4 regions of the Blastococcus sp. SYSU DS0669 genome follow, and region 1 is predicted to be linked to each of the others. Evidence: riboswitches for the same ligand, from Rfam matches in the RefSeq annotation. Region 1 holds a riboswitch; each other region holds the start of a gene.

Region 1 (4,145 bases):
GGCGTGGGCGCGCGGTGCGGGCCCGGGTCACCGCCGCCGCGGGCTACGCGATCGTCCTGGCCAGCGGCTACCTGGGCGGTGCGCTCTCCTACCGGCACCGGCTGGGTGTCGACCGCTCCGCGGCCGGCCGGTCGCCCCGCCGGTTCACGCCGGTCGCCCGCCTCGCCGACCTCCCCGACGGCGAGCCGTTCGGCGTCGACGCCGACGGGGTGCCGGTGGTGCTGATCCGCACCGAGGACGAGGTGCGCGCGCTGGGCGGGCGCTGCCCGCACCTGGGCGGCCCCATGGCGGAGGGGTGGCTGCACCGGGACGAGCTGGTGTGCCCGTGGCACGGGTCGCGGTTCGACCTCGACACCGGGGAGCCGGCGCAGGGGCCGTCCACGGCGCCGCTGCCCTGCTACGACACCCGCGTCCGCGACGGCGCGGTGGAGGTGCGGCGGCGGGCCCGCTGGCGCACCCCGACGGCCGTGACCACGGTGGAGGAGGCGTCCCGGTGAAGGCCGACGAGGTATTGATCGCGCACCACGACGTGCTGCGCGGGCTGCTGCGCGAGCTGGCGGAGACGACCGAGGGGCAGGCCGCCCGCCGGGAGGAGCTCCGGGACGAGTTCCTGCGCGAGATCGAGATCCACGCCCAGATCGAGGACGAGCTCTTCTACCCCGCCGTCCCCGACGTCTCCCCGTTGCTGGCCCTCGCGCACGCCGAGCACCGGCAGATCGACGACCAGGTCGCCACCGTCATGCGCATGGACGTCACCGACCCGGAGTTCGCCACCGAGGTGCGCATGCTGGAGAAGACGGTGCGCCACCACACGATGGAGGAGGAGGAGCGGATGTTCCCCCAGTCGCACGCGCTGGGGGAGCAGCGCCTCGAGGAGCTCGGTGAGCAGCTGCGCGCGCGGAAGCAGGAGCTGGCCGAGTCCGGCGGGATGCGGCTGATCATCCGGCTCAAGCGCGCCACCCTGCGCCACGTGTAGCCGCGCGGCGGGCCCCCGGTCGTGCGCGGACGACCTGGGACCCGCCGTCGCAGGCGCTCAGACGATGCGGCGCGCGGTGTTGTAGCCCCACATGCTGTCGACGGGCACGACCGCGACCGGGTTGCCGAAGGTCGAGGAGTGCACCATCAGGCCGTCGCCGATGTACATGCCGACGTGGCCGACCGGGTCGTAGAAGAAGACCAGGTCGCCGGGCTGCAGGGAGGCCCGGTCCACGTAGTGGCCGGCGGTCGACTGGGCGCGGGAGGTCCGCGGGATCTCGATGCCCGCCGCCTGGTAGGCCGACCAGGTGAGACCGGAGCAGTCGTAGCCCCCCGGGCCGGTGCCGCCCCAGATGTAGGGCTTCCCCTGCTGCGCCAGTGCCGTGTCGACGGCGACCTGCGCGGCGTGGTTGGGGGCGACGGCGGTGGTGGTGACGACGGTGCCGGTGCCGCCGCCGCCGTCACCGGTGGAGGCGGTGGCGGTGAACGGGGTGAGGGCGATCCCCGCACCGGTGAGGAGCGCGAGCGCCGCTCCGCGGAGCGAGCGACGGGTGGTGGTCGTGCGAGTGGTCGTCATGGACGACGGTTTCTCCTGTTCTCCGACAACCGCCTACCGGGTGAGCTGACGGGTTCGGGCGGGGAACGCGCCCGGCGCCCCGGACAGGCCGGTGGCGCTTCACCCCACTACTGCGGTGGGTCCCCGGTCCGGGCTCCGGCGTGCGCCGGCGCCCGGTTCGGCGGTGTCCGTCCGGGTGTCACCGGGGGCGGTGACGGGGGAGCCCGGCCGGACCGGCGACGACGCTAGGTCGGTCACGGAAAGGTCACAAAGCGGCCGACACGCCACCCGTGGGGGTCGCGGGGCGGAGTCCGCGCGGGGGCTCCGGACCGCGACTCGCGAGCCGACCACGGGAGATCCGTCGGCCCCGGACGGGCCGCCTCGGCACCGGGTGACCGACCGTGTGCGGCCCTGTACTTCTCCGGACGGCGGCGCTCCTGCACTCTGCGTGCTCGTCCACTCCGACCTCGTAGCCAATTCCTCAGCCGACGTCGCAGCCGCACAGGCAGTCCTCGACGTGCACCGGCCGGCCGCTCCGGTCGTCGAGCTCGTCGCATGCCGGTGGGCACGCGCACGACCAGCCGTCGTCGAGGTGCCGGAAGGCTCCCGACTCGAATCGCCGCCGGAGCTCCTCCTGCCGCCGTCGGGCGGCGGCCGCCCGACGGGCCGCGGTGCGCTCCTCCGGGGAGTCGCCGGGCCGGGGGACGAGGTGGTCGTCCGGGCGGTCGCGCTCGCGGTCGGCGGGGTCCACCCAGGGGCATCGACGGTCGAAGGTGTACGTCGGTCGTGGTCGCCGGGGCTGGTGCTCCCACCGCGAGGCGCGCTCCTCGCTCAGCATCGTGTCGAGATGGGCGGGGAACCGTCGGCCGACCCTGTCGCGGACCGTGCCCGCCGCCATGCCCGCGACCGGTCGTCCCGCGTCATCGAGCAGGCCCAGCCGGAGGCCGGCAAGCGCCGCGGCGGCCGCGAGCATCCCGGCGTCCATGCCACGGTCACCGGACTCCACGGCCGCCACCGTGGACTTGGAGACGCCCAACCGAGCCGCCAGTTCCCGCTGGGACAGGTCCGCCCGGCGGCGGATCCGCCGCACCAGACCGCACAGGTCGAACTCCGCCGGCCCACCGTCGTCGGTCACCGGCCGAGCCTCTCCACCGGAGGCGGTGCGGCACGACCCCTGGTGTCCATCTGTGGACAGTCGCCCTCTGCCCACACCGGCGGGGCAGAGGGCGACTGTGCCGGCGAGGTGTCGGTCGGGCGCTCACTCTGTGCCCACTCCGGCGGGGCAGAGGGCGACTGTGCCCCGGTGGTGTCGGTCGGGCGCTCACTCTCTGCCCACTCCGGCGGGGCAGAGGGCGACTGTGCCGGCGAGGTGTCGGTCGGGCGCTCACTCTCTGCCCACTCCGGCGGGGCAGAGGGCGACTGTGCCGGCGAGGTGTCGGTCGGGCGCTCACTCTGTGCCCACTCCGGCGGGGCAGAGTGCGACGTTCTCCGGCGAACCTGTGCGGGCTGAGCGGCGGAGCACCCGGCCGCGGTGACCGGGGCCACAGTGGCGTCCGGGGCGCGTGCGAGCATCCCCGGGTGGCCCGCCTGCTCATCGCCAACCGCGGCGAGATCGCCGTCCGCATCGCCCGCGCCGCCGCCGCCGAGGGGCTGGCCTCGGTGGCCGTCACCGCCGCCGACGAGCCCGACGCCGCGCACCTGGCGGCCGCCGACGAGGTGCACGTCCTCCCCGGCAGCGGCCCGGCCGCCTACCTCGACGCCGCGGCGATCGTGCAGGCGGCGGTCGCCACCGGATGCGACCTCGTCCATCCCGGCTACGGCTTCCTCTCCGAGACCCCCGACCTGACCCGTGCGTGCGCGCAGGCCGGCCTCACCGTCGTCGGGCCGAGCGCCGAGGACCTGGCCGTGCTGGGCGACAAGTCGCTCACCCGCGCACGGGCAGCGAAGGCCGGCGTGCCCGTCCTGCGCGCGGCCGACGGGGACGCGGCGGCGGTCGCCGACCTGCTCGACGAGGTCGGCGCGATCATGCTCAAGGCCCGGTTCGGCGGAGGAGGACGGGCCACCCGGGTGCTGCGCCGGGGTGACGACGTCGCCGCGGCCGTGGCGGCGGTGCGGGGCGAGGCGCGTGTCGCCTTCGGCAACGGTGACCTGCTGGCCGAGGAGTTGTTCCAGCGCGCCCGCCACATCGAGGTGCAGCTGCTGGGAGACGGGCGGGGCTGCGTCGTCGCCCTCGGCGACCGGGACTGCTCCCTGCAGCGCAACCGGCAGAAGGTCGTCGAGATCGCCCCCGCGCCGCGCCTGCCCGACGCCGTCCGCGCCCGGCTGGCCACGGCGGCGCGCGGCGTCGTCGGCGACGGCTTCCGCGGCCTGGCCACGGTGGAGTACCTCGTCTCCGCCGACGACCCCGACCGGTTCACCTTCCTCGAGTGCAACCCGCGGCTGCAGGTCGAGCACACCGTCACCGAGGAGACGCTGGGGCTGGACCTCGTGCGGCTGCAGCTGCGGGTCGCCGCCGGCGCGACCCTCGCGGACCTCCGCCTCGCCGACGGCGCGCCCCGGCCGCTCGGCACCGCGGTCCAGGCACGCGTCGTCGCGGAGACGGTCACCACCGACG
Region 2 (4,145 bases), on a different contig from region 1:
CGATGAGGGCGCGGACGTCCGGCGGCAGCTCCGCGGGGAGGGGCTCGGGGGCCTCCTGCACCTGCTTGAGCGCGACGGTGACCGGGTTGTCGCCGTCGAAGGCGGGGTGCCCGGTGAGGGACTCGTAGCCGACCAGGCCGAGGGCGTAGACGTCGCTGGCCGGGCTGACGTGCTCCCCCCGCGCCTGCTCGGGCGACATGTACTGGGCGGTGCCCACGACCTGGCCGGTTCCGGTGATCGGGGCGCTCCCCGCCGACCACGAGATGCCGAAGTCGGTGAGCTTCACCGTGTCGTCCGGCCCGAGCAGGATGTTGGCCGGCTTCACGTCGCGGTGCACCACGCCGGCGCGGTGGGCCTCGGCCAGGCCCGCGGCCGCCTGCCGCAGCAGCGCCAGCGTGGCCCGGGTGTCCAGCGAGCCCTCCTCGGCCAGCCGCGCCGAGAGCGACGTGCCCTCGACCAGCTCCATCACCAGGTAGGCCAGGTGCTCGCCCGTGTCCGGGGCCGTCGTCTCCCCGTAGTCGAGGACGGCGGCGATGTTCGGGTGGCTCAACCCGGCCGCGTGGCGGGCCTCGGCGCGGAAGCGGGCGACGAAGACGGGGTCGTCGGCGTACTCGCTGCGGAGCACCTTGACCGCCACCGTCCGGTGGAGCTGCTGGTCACTGGCCCGCCAGACCTCGCCCATGCCACCGACGGCGATGAGCTCGTGGAGCTGGTAGCGGCCGTCCAGGCATCGTCGGCTGGTTCCGGCCGTGGTCACTCCCGAATCTCCCGAATCTCCTCGTGTCGGTGCTCGCGAGGTCCACCCCGTGCGTCCTCGCGTGCCCGTGCGCCTCTCATGGGTGCCCACCACGAGGGGGCCTGAACCGCGACACGCCCGACGAGGTTGCGAGCGGCGGTCGGCCGGGCCGACCGCCCTACCGGCCGCGGGGATCCGCTCCGAGAGGGACAGCACGCAGGCACCCGGCCGGGATCCGCCGGGTCACCTGGGAGCCGCTGCGGGAGTGCTCAGTTGTAGTTGACGTGCACGTGGTCGAAGTGGTTCGCCGTGCCGCTGCCGCGGTCCTCCATGGCCTGCCAGGAGCCGCCCGGCGAGGAGAGCATCCGCTGCTCCCAGATGAGGTAGTCCACGCCGAGCTCGGCCCAGTGCGCGCGGTGGTACTCGACGATGGCGTCCCCGAGGGCGGCGTTCGACATCACCATGTAGTCCAGCGCCAGCCCCGAGGGGTGCCCGCCCGGGTCGGCGGCGCTGGGCCGGGTGCCGCCCAGGGTGATCCCCGCGGCGCCGGGCACGTTGCTGACCACGGCGTCGGCCGCGGCCTGGACCTGCGGGCGCACGCTGCCGGAGCTGTTGGTGATGCGGGCGACGGCGGAGGCCGCCACCGAGGCGGCGGCGGTGGCTGCCGCCCGCGCCTGCTGCGTCGGGCTGGCCGGGGCCGCCGGGGCGTGCTCGTGGGCCTGCTCGGCCGCCGCGGCCTCCGCCGCCGCGGCCTCCTCGGCCGCCTTCTTCTCGGCCTCGGCGCGGGCCACGGCCTCCGCCTCCGCCTTCTGCCGGTCCAGCTCCGCCTGGTCGGCGGCGGCCTGGGCCTGCTGCGCGGCGGCCTGGTCGGCCTCGCGCGTGCTGCGGCTGGCCGCCAGGTCCTCCAGCGCCTGGAGGTCCTCGGTGACGTCGACGGGGCCCGACTGCGCGGAGAGGCCCAGCTCCTGGGCGACGCTGACGGACTCGGAGGTGGTGGCCCCGGCCTGGACGGCGGGGTCGGTACCGACGAGGCCGTTGACCAGGACGGCGCCGGCGACCGCGACGGCGAGGTAGAGGGCCGGCCGGCGGACGGACGCCGGCGGGCGGTGGAGGGCGAGCCGGCCGCGTCGGCCGGTGGTGGTGCGGGGGTCCATGGTGTTCGGGTGCTCCGGGGTGTGGGGCGCGGTCGGCCGGTGACGGCGGACCGCGGAGGATGCGGACAGCGGGCCCGGGCGCGGGTCGCGGGGCCGGCACGCAGCGGCGGGGAGGCCGGTGCGGGTCGGCGGGCGACCGGCGGGGCGCCGGGCGGCGCGTGCGATCAGATCCGCGGACGGGCCCGGAGGCGGCGGTGCCGGCGGGCGCAGGGTCGTGCGGCGGTGCAGGGGCGCGCCATTCGGGGCGGCTCTCCGTTTCTTCCGTGGTGCCGCCTACCGGGTTAGCTGACGGATTCGGGCGCAGGAAGTCGCCCTACCCGCGCCGTCACGTGGCCGGCGCGCGATTCACCCCAGTGCTGCGGTGGGTCCCCGGCCCGTCCCGGAGGACGGCTCGGCGGCGCCCGGCGGACCTCCCCTGGCGGGGAGAGAACGACCGACCGGGGCGCAGCCACCGTAACCGTCGTTATGCAGTCGTGACAATCCGCAGGCGCCGATTTCCAGGACGTGACGTGTGTCGCGGTGGGCCGCCGGCCCGGTCGGTGGTGTAGCGCGGGCGCGCGTCAGCCGGCGTCCGCCCAGGACCGCACGACGGCGACGTCGAGCGGGAAGTCGACGGGAAAGGCGCCGAACAGCAGCCGCCCGGCGGTCGCCGCGGCGGCGCGGACCGCCTCGGCCACCTCGTCGGCCAGGTGCTCGGGCGTGTGCACCACCACCTCGTCGTGGAGGAAGAACACCAGGTGCGGCCGCGCGCCGACGGTGTCGCCGTCCCCGAGCCGCCACAGCCGGTTGCGGAGGTCGGCCAGCCAGCACAGCGCCCACTCCGCGCCCGTGCCCTGGACGACGAAGTTGCGGGTGAACCGGCCCCAGGCGCGGCGGGCCCGGTCCCCTTCCTCGTGCGGCCACGCCCCGGGCCGCGGCGACCCCCGGCCGAGCAGGGTGTGCACCACCTCGCCGCGCTCCCCGGCGCGGGCGGCGTCCTCCACCAGCCCGATGGCGCGGGGGTAGCGGCGCGCCAGCCGGGGCATCATGCGCCCGCTCTCACCCCGGGTGCCGCCGTACATCGCGCCGAGGATGCCGAGCTTGGCGTCGGCCCGGGTGGCCACGGTGCCCGCGGCGACCATCCCCGCGTAGAGGTCGGCGGCCCGCGCCGCCTCGGCCATGGCGCCGTCCCCGCTCATCCCCGCCAGCACCCGCGGCTCCAGCTGGGCGACGTCGGCGACGACGAACCGCCACCCCTGGTCGGCGACCGCCGCTGGCCGGACGACGGTGGGCACCGAGAGCGCCCCGCCCCCGGAGGACGCCCACCGCCCGGTCACCACCCCACCGGGGACGAAGACCGCACGGAACCGGCCGTCGCGCACCCAGGTGTCCAGCCACGCCCACCCGTTGGCCGCGAGCAGCCGGGACAGCTTCCGGTACTCCAGGAGGGCCGGGATGCCGGGGTGGTCCAGCTGCTCCAGCGTCCAGGACCGGGTATCGGCGATCGGCAGCCCGGCGTGCTGCAGGACCCGCAGCAGCTCGCCGGGCGAGTCGGGGTTGAGCGCGGGCGCCCCGAACGACCTCCGGACCTCGCCCAGCAGCCGCGCGAGGACCGCCGGGCGAGCACCGGCCGGCGGGCGCGGACCGAGCAGGCCGGTCAGCAGGCGCTCGTGCACGTCGGTGCGCCACGGCAGCCCGGTGTGCGCGAGCTCGGCCGCGACCAGCGCACCGGAGGACTCCGCGGCCAGCAGCAGGGCGAGCCGGTCCCGTTCCGGGGAGGCGGCCACGGTCGCCTGCTGGCGCCGGTGCTCGGCCAGCGGGTCGAGGAGGTCGGCGGGGTCGGCCAGCGGGAACAGGGCCGACTCCGGCGGCGGGCCGGGCGCCAGCGCGTCCCAGCCCGGGGTGTCCTCCCCGGCCAGCAGCTCCCGGGCGGCGAACGGCGACCGCCGCAGGATCGCGTGGCCCAGCCGCAGGTCGCTGCACCGCTCCACTCGGACCCCGGCCACGAGCAGCGCCGGGTACCAGCGGGTGGTGTCGTCCCACACCCAGCGGACCGGCGCGGGGCCCGTCTCGCGCCGACGCACGTACCCGGCCAGCGCCGCCCGGTCCAGCCGCGCGCCGGTCGCCCCGTCTGCGTCGAGCTCGACGGCCTCCACCGCCTCACCGCTGCGCCGGAGCAGGACCCGCTCCACCCGCGCCCCGGGCCTACGGGGTCGGCGGGGCGCCCCGGCCGAGCAGCCGGTGCAGGCAGCGCGCCGGCAGGACCAGGACCGCGC
Region 3 (4,145 bases), on a different contig from region 1:
ACGAGCAACCACGGTTGGGGCCTGGCGGTCGACCTGTGCGGTGGCGTGCAGTCCTTCGGGACGCCGCAGTACGCGTGGATGGAGGCCAACGCCGGCCGGTTCGGCTACCTGCACCCGACCTGGGCCGACCAGGGGAACGGGCGCGAGGAGCCCTGGCACTGGGAGTACGCCGGCACCTGATGCACCCGTTCCCTGGTCGCGCGGCCGGAAATGTCGGTGACCCCTCCTAGCGTGCGCAGCGACTCACGGAGGAGAAGAAGCGATGCTGATCGACTGCGACACCTGCACTGCCCGCGGGACCGGCTGCGCCGACTGCGTCGTCACCGTGCTGCTCGGCGCCCCGCCGGGTTGGCAGGGGGTCGACCCGGTCGTCGTGCCCATGACCGGGCGGGCGGCCCGTGGTGGTCCCGCCGTGGCCGCCGAGGACGTCGTCGTCCCGCCGCCGGGGGTGGTGGTGGAGTTCGACGAGGTCGAGCGCCGGGCCGTGCGGGCGCTCGCCGAGGGCGGCCTGGTGCCCCCGCTGCGTCACCCGAACGGGGCCGGCGGTCACGACGGCGAGCGGTCCCGCGGACGGCGCACGGGCTGACGTCCCGGACCGCGCCGACCGGGGCTTCTGCCCCGCAGCGGAGCCTCCGACGGGGAGGCGCGCCGCTGACCTGGGGATCTCCCTCACGCCGGGTTCCTCCAGTGATCATTTGTCACGCAGGTATCACGATCGTTAGGGTTCACGCCGTTCGGCCGGGTGGTCGTCATCCGTCGATGGATGGCCTCGACCGGACACCGCCTAATCACCGCACGGCGCGCACCACCGGCGCCGGAGGTGTACCGGGGACCCACCGCAGTTCTGGGGTGAGTTCTCCCGCAGCCGGCCCGCCGGTGCGCGGGGGATAGGGCCAGTCTTCCCAGCCCGAACCCGTCAGCTAACTCGGTCGGCGGTTGCAGAGGAAGAACGGAGAGCCGCCGCACGTGGCGACCCCTCACGCACTGCTGACGCACGCCCCCGAACAGCTCGGCACCGCCGACCGGTGCAGCTCCTCCCGCGCCCGTCGCTCCGGGCCCCTCCGCTCCGGATTGCTGGTCACCGCCGCCGCGGCCATGACCGTCACCTTCCTCCCGGGCACGGCGTCGGCCGTCCCCGGCACGGCCGACGCGGTCGCCGCCCAGGTGGCCCGGGCCAGCCACGAGCTCGAGGTCGTCTCCGAGGAGCTCAACGAGGCCAAGGTCGTCCTCGCCGGCCACCAGCGCGACGCGGAGGCCGCGAGCGAGGCCACCGCCGAGGCGGAGGCCCGGCTCGGTTCCCTCGACGGGCACATCCGCCGGCTGGCCCGCAGCGCCTACACCGGCAGCGGCATGTCGCCGCTCGACGTCCTGCTGACCAGCGACTCGGCCGACCAGCTCGTCGACCAGCTGGGCACCCTCGACGCGATCGCCGGGCACACCAACGACGTGCTCACCGAGGTGTCGCAGGCCGCCGAGGACGCCGAGGAGTCCCGCGAGGCAGCCGAGAAGGCCGCCGCGGACGCCCAGCGGACGGTGGAGGAGATCGCCGCCCGGCAGGAGGAGCTGGAGGCGAAGATCGCCGAGTACCAGCGCCGCTACGAGGAGCTCACCGCGCCGCAGCGGGAGCAGGTGGCGCAGGCGCACGGCGGGGCCGGCCTCCCGGCGCCCAGCGGCGTCGTCGCGCCGAGCTCGGCGGCCCAGGCCGCGGTGAACGCCGCGCTGGCCCAGCTCGGCGACCCGTACGTCTGGGGCGCCGGCGGGCCCAACGCCTTCGACTGCTCCGGCCTGACCTCCTACGCCTACGCCGCGGCGGGCGTGACGCTCCCGCACTCGAGCCGGTCGCAGAGCCAGATGGGCAAGCCCGTCTCGCGCAGCGAGCTGCAGCCCGGTGACCTGGTGTTCTTCTACAGCCCGGTCAGCCACGTCGGCATGTACATCGGCAACGGGCAGATGGTGCACGCCTCGACCTCCGGCCAGCCGGTGAAGGTGGCGAGCCTGGATTCGATGGGCAACTACAACGGAGCCCGTCGCATCGCCGGCTGACCGCCACCCGACCTCTGTCGGCCGGCCTGTCCGGAGGCGAGGACGACGGCGTCGGCTCACTAGGATCGGCCGGGTGAGCGTTCGCCGGGCCGCCCTGGTGGCCGCGGCCCTCCTCGGGATCGCCGTCGTCGTCGTGATCGCCGTCCGCACCCCGTGGACCGTCCTGCCGGAGCCGCCCGGCGGCTACACCGAGCCCGACCCCACCGCCGGCCTCGACCCGGCCCGGATCGAGCGCGCCGAGGCGTTCGCGGCCGCGCTGCGGCCGGCGTCGCTGGTCTCCCTGCTGCTGAGCCTGGGGGTGTCGGCGGTGCTCGGCCTGACCCCGCTGGGCGCCCGATTGATGCAGGCCGTCGCGGCGCGGGTGGGCGACCGGTGGTTCGTCCAGGTGCTGGTGGGGGTGCCGGTCCTCCTGCTGCTGGGGCGCCTGGCCACCCTGCCGCTCTCGGCCTACGCCGAGTCGGTGCGCACCCGCTACGGCCTCTCCACCCGCGGGTGGTGGCTCTGGCTGCGCGACGTCGCGGTCTCCCTGGCGATCAGCGTGGCGTTGACCGTGGTCGTGGTGCTGGCGTTCCTCTGGCTGGTTCGCCGGGCCCCGCGCACGTGGTGGGCGTGGGCGGGGGCGGCCGTCTCCGGCCTGGTGGTCGCCGGCTCGTTCCTGTACCCGGTGGTCATCGAGCCGGCGTTCAGCACCTTCGATCCCCTGCCGGCGGGGGAGCTGCGCAGCGAACTCCTGGCGCTCGCGGAGCAGAACGGCACCCCGGTGCAGGACGTGCTGGTCTCCGACGCGTCCCGGCGGACGACGGCGCTCAACGCCTACGTCTCCGGCTTCGGGTCCACCCCGCGCATCGTGGTCTACGACACGCTCCTCGGGGAGCTGCCCGACGCGGAGATCGAGTCGATCGTCGCCCACGAACTGGGGCACGTCGCGGCCGACGACGTCCTGACCGGCACGCTCATGGGGGCGCTGGGTGCGGGCGCGGCGACCGCGCTGCTCGGCTGGCTGCTGACCTGGGCACCGCTGCTGCGCCGGGCCGGGGCCGAGCGGCCCGGTGACCCGCGGGTCGTGCCGCTGCTGCTGTTCCTCGTCGCCGTCGGCGGCCTGCTCGGCACACCGGTGCAGAACTTGGTGTCCCGGCAGATCGAGCAGCGCGCCGACGTGCACGCCCTCGAGCTCACCCGCGACCCGGAGGCGTTCATCGACATGCAGCGTCGGCTCGCCGCGACCAACCTCGGCGACCCCGATCCTCCGGCGGCCTGGCACTGGTTCTTCGGCAGCCACCCCACCACCGCGGAGCGGATCGCGATGGCTCAGGACTGGGCCCGCCTGGAGGGTTCGTGAGCCGCACGCTCGTCGTCACCAACGACTTCCCGCCCCGGCAGGGCGGCATCCAGACCTTCGTCGCCGCGCTGCTGGAGCGGCGACCGCCGGACTCCCTCGTGGTGCTCGCGTCGGACGCCCCGGGCTCGGCGGGGCACGACGCGGGGCTGCCGTACCCGGTGGTGCGCCGCCCGACCGGCATGCTGCTGCCGACCCGGGCGACGGCCCGCGTCGCCGTGGACCTGGTAGGGCGCTACGGCTGCGACACCGCCTTCTTCGGCGCCGCGGCGCCGCTGGGGCTGCTCGCGCCCACGCTCCGCGCCGCCGGGGTCCGGCACCTGGTGGGCGCCACGCACGGCCACGAGACGGGGTGGGTGGCCCTGCCGGGGAGCCGGCAGCTGATGCAGCGGATCGCCGCCGGGCTCGACGTCCTCACCTACATCAGCGAGTACACGCGGGACCGGCTCGCGCCACCGCTCGGGGGGCGGACCCGGCTGGCCCAGCTCTCCCCGGGGGTGGACGTCGCCCGGTTCACGCCGGAGGTGGACGGGACGCCGGTGCGCGAGCGGCACGGCCTGGGGGACGCGCCGGTGGTGGTCTGCGTCTCCCGGCTGGTCGCCCGCAAGGGGCAGGACGTGCTCGTCGCGGGGTGGCCGCGGGTGCTCGCCCGCCACCCGGAGGCCCGGCTGCTGCTGGTCGGCGGCGGGCCGGACGAGGGGAAGCTCCGCCGCGCGATCGAGGCCCGCGGGCTGCAGGGCTCCGTCGTCCTCGCCGGCCCGGTGGA
Region 4 (4,145 bases), on a different contig from region 1:
CGAGCGCCACGGCGCCCACCAGCACCGGCCAGGCGGCGACGCCGGCGCCCGCCACGGCCGCCCGCAGGTGGTCCGCCGACGGCAGGTCCAGCGTCAGCGCCGCTGTCGCACCGCCGACCAGCAGGACGCCGAGGACGGCTGCCCGCAGCCAGGTCCGATCCACCGCCGTCCGCACGCCCCGATCCTGCCGCACGGGGCGCGCGGGACCGGTCAGCTGCAGCTGCCGCCCAGGGAGATGCCGCGCTGCGCCAGCCACGGGACGGGGTTCGTCCGGTCGGCGTAGAGGCCGCCGCGGTGCACCTCGAAGTGCAGGTGCGGACCGGTGGACTGGCCGCGGTTGCCGACCTCGGCGATCTGCTGCCCGCCGCTGACGACCTGCCCCGGTGACACGAAGAACTGGTTCACGTGCCCGTAGACGGTGATGACCCCGTCGTGGTGCTGGATCGCGACGGCGAGCCCGAAGCCGCTGGCCGGCCCGGCCTGCAGCACCACGCCCGGCTCGGGCGTGTAGATCGGGGTGCCGATCGGCGCGGCGATGTCCACGCCGAGGTGCATCGTGCCCCAGCGCGCCCCGTAGCAGGAGGTGACCCGGCCCTGGGTGAGCGCGGCACCGCTACCACCCGGCGCGGCCGCCACCGTCATGACCGCGGCCTGCTCCGCCGCCTGCGCGGCGTCGTACGCGCGGGCGGCGTCCTCGGCGCCCCTGACCTCGAGCAGCCGGATCTCCGCGTCCCGCAGCTGCTGGTCCAGGCTGGCCTTCTCCGCGGTCAAGGCGTCGAACTCGGACTGCGCCGCGGCGAGCAGACGGTCGGCCTCCCCCTGGGCCTCCTGCGCCGTGCGGGCGGCGGCGTCGCGCTCGGCGACGGCGGCCTTGGCCTCCTGGTCGAGCCGTGCCTCGCGCGCCTCGGCGATCCGCAGCTCCTCCAGGACCCGGGCGCGGTCCTCGCCGAGCAGATCCAGCGTCGCGGCCTGCTGCAGCAGCTCACCCGGGCCCTCGGCGTGCAGGACCATCTCGAGCTCGGTGAACGCCTCGTCGCTGCCCATGTAGGCCTCCCGGCCCAGGGTGGCGACGTCGTCCTGGGTGCGGCCGACGGCCTCCCGGACGGCGGCGAGCTCGGCGGCGATCGCGTCGGCGTGCTGCCTGGCGCGGTCGAGCTCGGCCTGGGCGGTGAGCACGGCGCCGCTGGCCTCCTCGGCCTGCAGCGTCATCTGCTGCAGCCGCTCCTCGGCCTCGCGGACGCGCTGCTCGATCGTCGCGACCTCGGCGGCGACGCGGTCGTGCTCGCTCTGCGCTCCACTCGGGGCCGCCGACGAGGACTGCGTCCCGATCAGGGACAGGGCCAGCAGCGCGGTGAGGGCGATGGTCGCCCGGCCGGCGGCGCGGCGTGGTCGCCGCAGGCTGCGGCGCAGGTGGTGCATGGTCGCCAAGGCGACGGTCTCCGTTCCTCGGTCCGCCTACCAGGTCAGCTGACGGGTTCGGGCCGGAACGTGCCCTACCAGCCTGCCCGTGGAGGCGCAGGCGGGATTCACCCCAGAGAACATGGGTCCCCGGTCCCCGCGGCGGTCAGACCGCGGAGTTCGGCGGGGCCCGCCCGAGCCCCCGGGTTCGGGAGCGGGATCGGGTGGGCCGCGAGAGACGGTACAAGCTAAACCTGGATATGTCACAGGCGCATAACGAACCATCTCGGTCCGCCACTCGGGTCCCGAGTCGCGACGCGGGTGACGTACCGGCGTCTGGCAGGCTGCTAGAGCCGGGGCGGTAGCTCAGCCGGTCAGAGCATGGGACTCATAATCCCTGGGTCGTGGGTTCGAGCCCCACCCGCCCCACTCGGCGCCCTCTGGGCGAGGCCCGGACATGAGGAGTGTCACGTTCCCGGGTCGTGCGGTTCGGGGTCCGCCGTCCCGGGCTCGTCGCCGAGCAGTGCCGCGGCGCGCGGGTGCCACGCCGAGCCGCCGGCCGCGACGGCCCGGATGTGACCGGAGAGCTCGGCGGGATCGTCGTCCTTCAGCAGGTAGCCGGCTGCGCCGATCGCCCGGGCCTCGCGGACGCTGGCCGGGTCGAGGCCGCCGGTGAGGAAGACGATGCGGACCTCCGGGTGAGCGGTCCGCACACCACGGGCCGCCGTCAGGCCGTCCATCACGGGCATCTGCAGATCCAGGAGCAGGACGTCGGGGCGCAGCTGCCGCACGGCGTCGGCGACCTCCGTCCCGTCCGCGCACTGCCCGACCACGGCGATGCCGCCGGCCGCCTCGAGCAGCTCGGTGAGCGCTTCCCGCAGGAAGGGGTGGTCGTCCACGACCACCACCCGGATCTCGGACACCTCTCGTCCCGCCTTCCGTGCCCCCCGTGCGTCACGGAACGCGCGGACCGCGTGCGCGCCTTCCCGGCTGCCGTGCAGGGCCGTGCCGCGCCCGGTCGCCGTCACCGGCCTCCCTCCGCGCCCGACGGATCCGCACAGCGTCATGGCACCGGAGCGGTGGCGCATGGTCCCCCCTCTGGTCACGCCCCCGCCTCCCGTCCGCCCCGCGCCGGAGGCTCTCTGACTGATACGCGGCAGGACGCGGTGCATGACGCGACGCATGACGCGGCACCGGTCGGTCCCGCGCTGGAAGAGGCGCGGATCCCTGGTGCATGACGCGGGATCCGCGCCTCGTCACGTCGTCCTGGACCTGCGCGTCATGCGGTGCGCGTCGCCGCGTCCTCACCGGTGCACGGGGAACCGGCAGGAATTCGAGGTGTGCCATGACCACGGACCAGCATGCGCGCGTCAGGTCCGCGGGACTCCAGGACGGGCCGCCCCAGCGCCAGGAGCGGCTCCGGCGGCTCGCGCGGATGCGACGGGCGGCCGGGCACCTGGTGACCGCCGAGATCCTCGAACGCCGCGCCGATCAGGCCACGAGCCCGGTGCTGGCGTCGCTGCTGCGCGAGCGCGCCGGTGAGCGACGCTCGCTGGGAGAGCGGCTCCTCGCGCCCCCGGCTGAAGCCCGGCCCGAGCCGTGCGCGGGAGGGGAGGCGGTGCGCGTCCGCCGGTTGTAGCGTCCGGCCCATGGCAGCCGCGGGGCCGGCTGGCTCCGAGGAGGAGCGACCGGGGTCGGTCGAGTTCATGGCGCTCGTGCCGCTCGTCCGGCGGATCGTCGCGTCCCGGGTCCGGGACGCCGCCACCGTGGACGACCTGGTGCAGGAGACGCTGGCCCGCGTGCTGGCCGCGGCCGGACGGATCGAGCCGGGGATGCTCGAGCCCTACGCGATCGTCACCGCGCGCAACGTCGTCACCTCGCTGTGGCGGGAGCAGGACCGGCAGCGGCGGAACCAGCACCGCGTCGTCGACCTCCACCCCTCCGCCGCACCGGACGAGGACGTGCTGGCGCGCGAGGACCGGGACGCCGTGAGCGCCGCGCTGCGCCGGCTCGGCGACCGGGAGCGGGTCACCCTGCTGGCCCACGAGGTGGCCGGGCAGGACACCCGCTCGCTCGCTGCCGAGCTCGGCTCGACGGCCGGCGCGGTGGCCGCCCAGCTCAACCGCACGCGGGCACGGCTGCGCGTGGAGTACCTGCTGGCCCTGGAGACGGCCGACCCGCCGACGGACCGGTGCCGGCCGGTGCTGCTCGCCCTCTCCAGCGGCGACCGGCGCCGGCAGCGGGAGATCGACGCGGCGAGGCACCTGCTCGGGTGCGACTTCTGCGCCGGGCTGAGCGGCCCCCTCATGGAGCGCGGCCGGGCCCGGGAGGACGAGGTGCGCGTCCCCGTGCGGGCCGACGCCGACGTCGTCGCCGCCCGGCAGGCGGCCCGCGAGGTGGCGGCCCGGATGGGGTTCCCACCGACCGACCTCACGGTGATCGCCACCGCCGTCTCCGAGGTGACCCGCAACGTCGTGCGGTTCGCCGAGGCCGGCGAGGTGGTCGTCGACGTGCTCGAGGAGCCGCGGCGCGGGATCCGCGTCGTCGTGCGCGACGTCGGCCCGGGCATCCCCGACGTCGAGCAGGCGCTGCAGGACGGCTTCAGCAGCTACGCGGGCCTGGGCCTGGGCCTGCCGGGCGCCCGGCGCCTGATGGACGAGTTCACGGTCGTGTCGGAGGTGGGTCGCGGCACCACCGTGACCATGACGAAGTGGTGGGGAGAGCGATGACCGGCAGCCAGGACGGGA

Evidence for each region. Region 1 has a riboswitch for cyclic di-AMP ahead of ACI792_RS11705 (C40 family peptidase). Riboswitches for the same ligand answer to the same signal wherever they lie in the genome.
Region 2: it holds a riboswitch for cyclic di-AMP, as region 1 does, so the genes downstream of both, ACI792_RS19845 (hypothetical protein) here and ACI792_RS11705 (C40 family peptidase) in region 1, are expected to answer to the same signal.
Region 3: it holds a riboswitch for cyclic di-AMP, as region 1 does, so the genes downstream of both, ACI792_RS16490 (NlpC/P60 family protein) here and ACI792_RS11705 (C40 family peptidase) in region 1, are expected to answer to the same signal.
Region 4: it holds a riboswitch for cyclic di-AMP, as region 1 does, so the genes downstream of both, ACI792_RS13450 (peptidoglycan DD-metalloendopeptidase family protein) here and ACI792_RS11705 (C40 family peptidase) in region 1, are expected to answer to the same signal.

Annotation. Positions count from the first base shown of each region.
Region 1 is NZ_JBJHAE010000009.1:90,379-94,523, reverse strand. It holds gene ACI792_RS11715 (Rieske 2Fe-2S domain-containing protein) at 1-497, shown strand, start outside; gene ACI792_RS11710 (hemerythrin domain-containing protein) at 494-976, shown strand; gene ACI792_RS11705 (C40 family peptidase) at 1,034-1,552, opposite strand; cyclic di-AMP (ydaO/yuaA leader) riboswitch at 1,568-1,725, opposite strand; gene ACI792_RS11700 (helix-turn-helix domain-containing protein) at 2,013-2,666, opposite strand; gene ACI792_RS11695 (carboxyl transferase domain-containing protein) at 3,110-4,145, shown strand, end outside.
Region 2 is NZ_JBJHAE010000032.1:17,941-22,085, reverse strand. It holds gene ACI792_RS19850 (protein kinase domain-containing protein) at 1-757, opposite strand, end outside; gene ACI792_RS19845 (hypothetical protein) at 1,006-1,890, opposite strand; cyclic di-AMP (ydaO/yuaA leader) riboswitch at 2,161-2,287, opposite strand; gene ACI792_RS19840 (bifunctional 3'-5' exonuclease/DNA polymerase) at 2,451-4,061, opposite strand; gene ACI792_RS19835 (DNA-directed RNA polymerase subunit alpha C-terminal domain-containing protein) at 4,075-4,145, opposite strand, start outside.
Region 3 is NZ_JBJHAE010000018.1:77,040-81,184, forward strand. It holds gene ACI792_RS16480 (D-alanyl-D-alanine carboxypeptidase family protein) at 1-180, shown strand, start outside; gene ACI792_RS16485 (hypothetical protein) at 263-586, shown strand; cyclic di-AMP (ydaO/yuaA leader) riboswitch at 803-950, shown strand; gene ACI792_RS16490 (NlpC/P60 family protein) at 967-2,043, shown strand; gene ACI792_RS16495 (M48 family metallopeptidase) at 2,117-3,382, shown strand; gene ACI792_RS16500 (glycosyltransferase family 4 protein) at 3,379-4,145, shown strand, end outside.
Region 4 is NZ_JBJHAE010000012.1:71,628-75,772, reverse strand. It holds gene ACI792_RS13455 (TVP38/TMEM64 family protein) at 1-175, opposite strand, end outside; gene ACI792_RS13450 (peptidoglycan DD-metalloendopeptidase family protein) at 211-1,419, opposite strand; cyclic di-AMP (ydaO/yuaA leader) riboswitch at 1,453-1,584, opposite strand; tRNA gene ACI792_RS13445 (tRNA-Ile) at 1,754-1,827, shown strand; gene ACI792_RS13440 (response regulator) at 1,866-2,321, opposite strand; gene ACI792_RS13435 (hypothetical protein) at 2,744-3,037, shown strand; gene ACI792_RS13430 (sigma-70 family RNA polymerase sigma factor) at 3,048-4,127, shown strand; gene ACI792_RS13425 (STAS domain-containing protein) at 4,124-4,145, shown strand, end outside.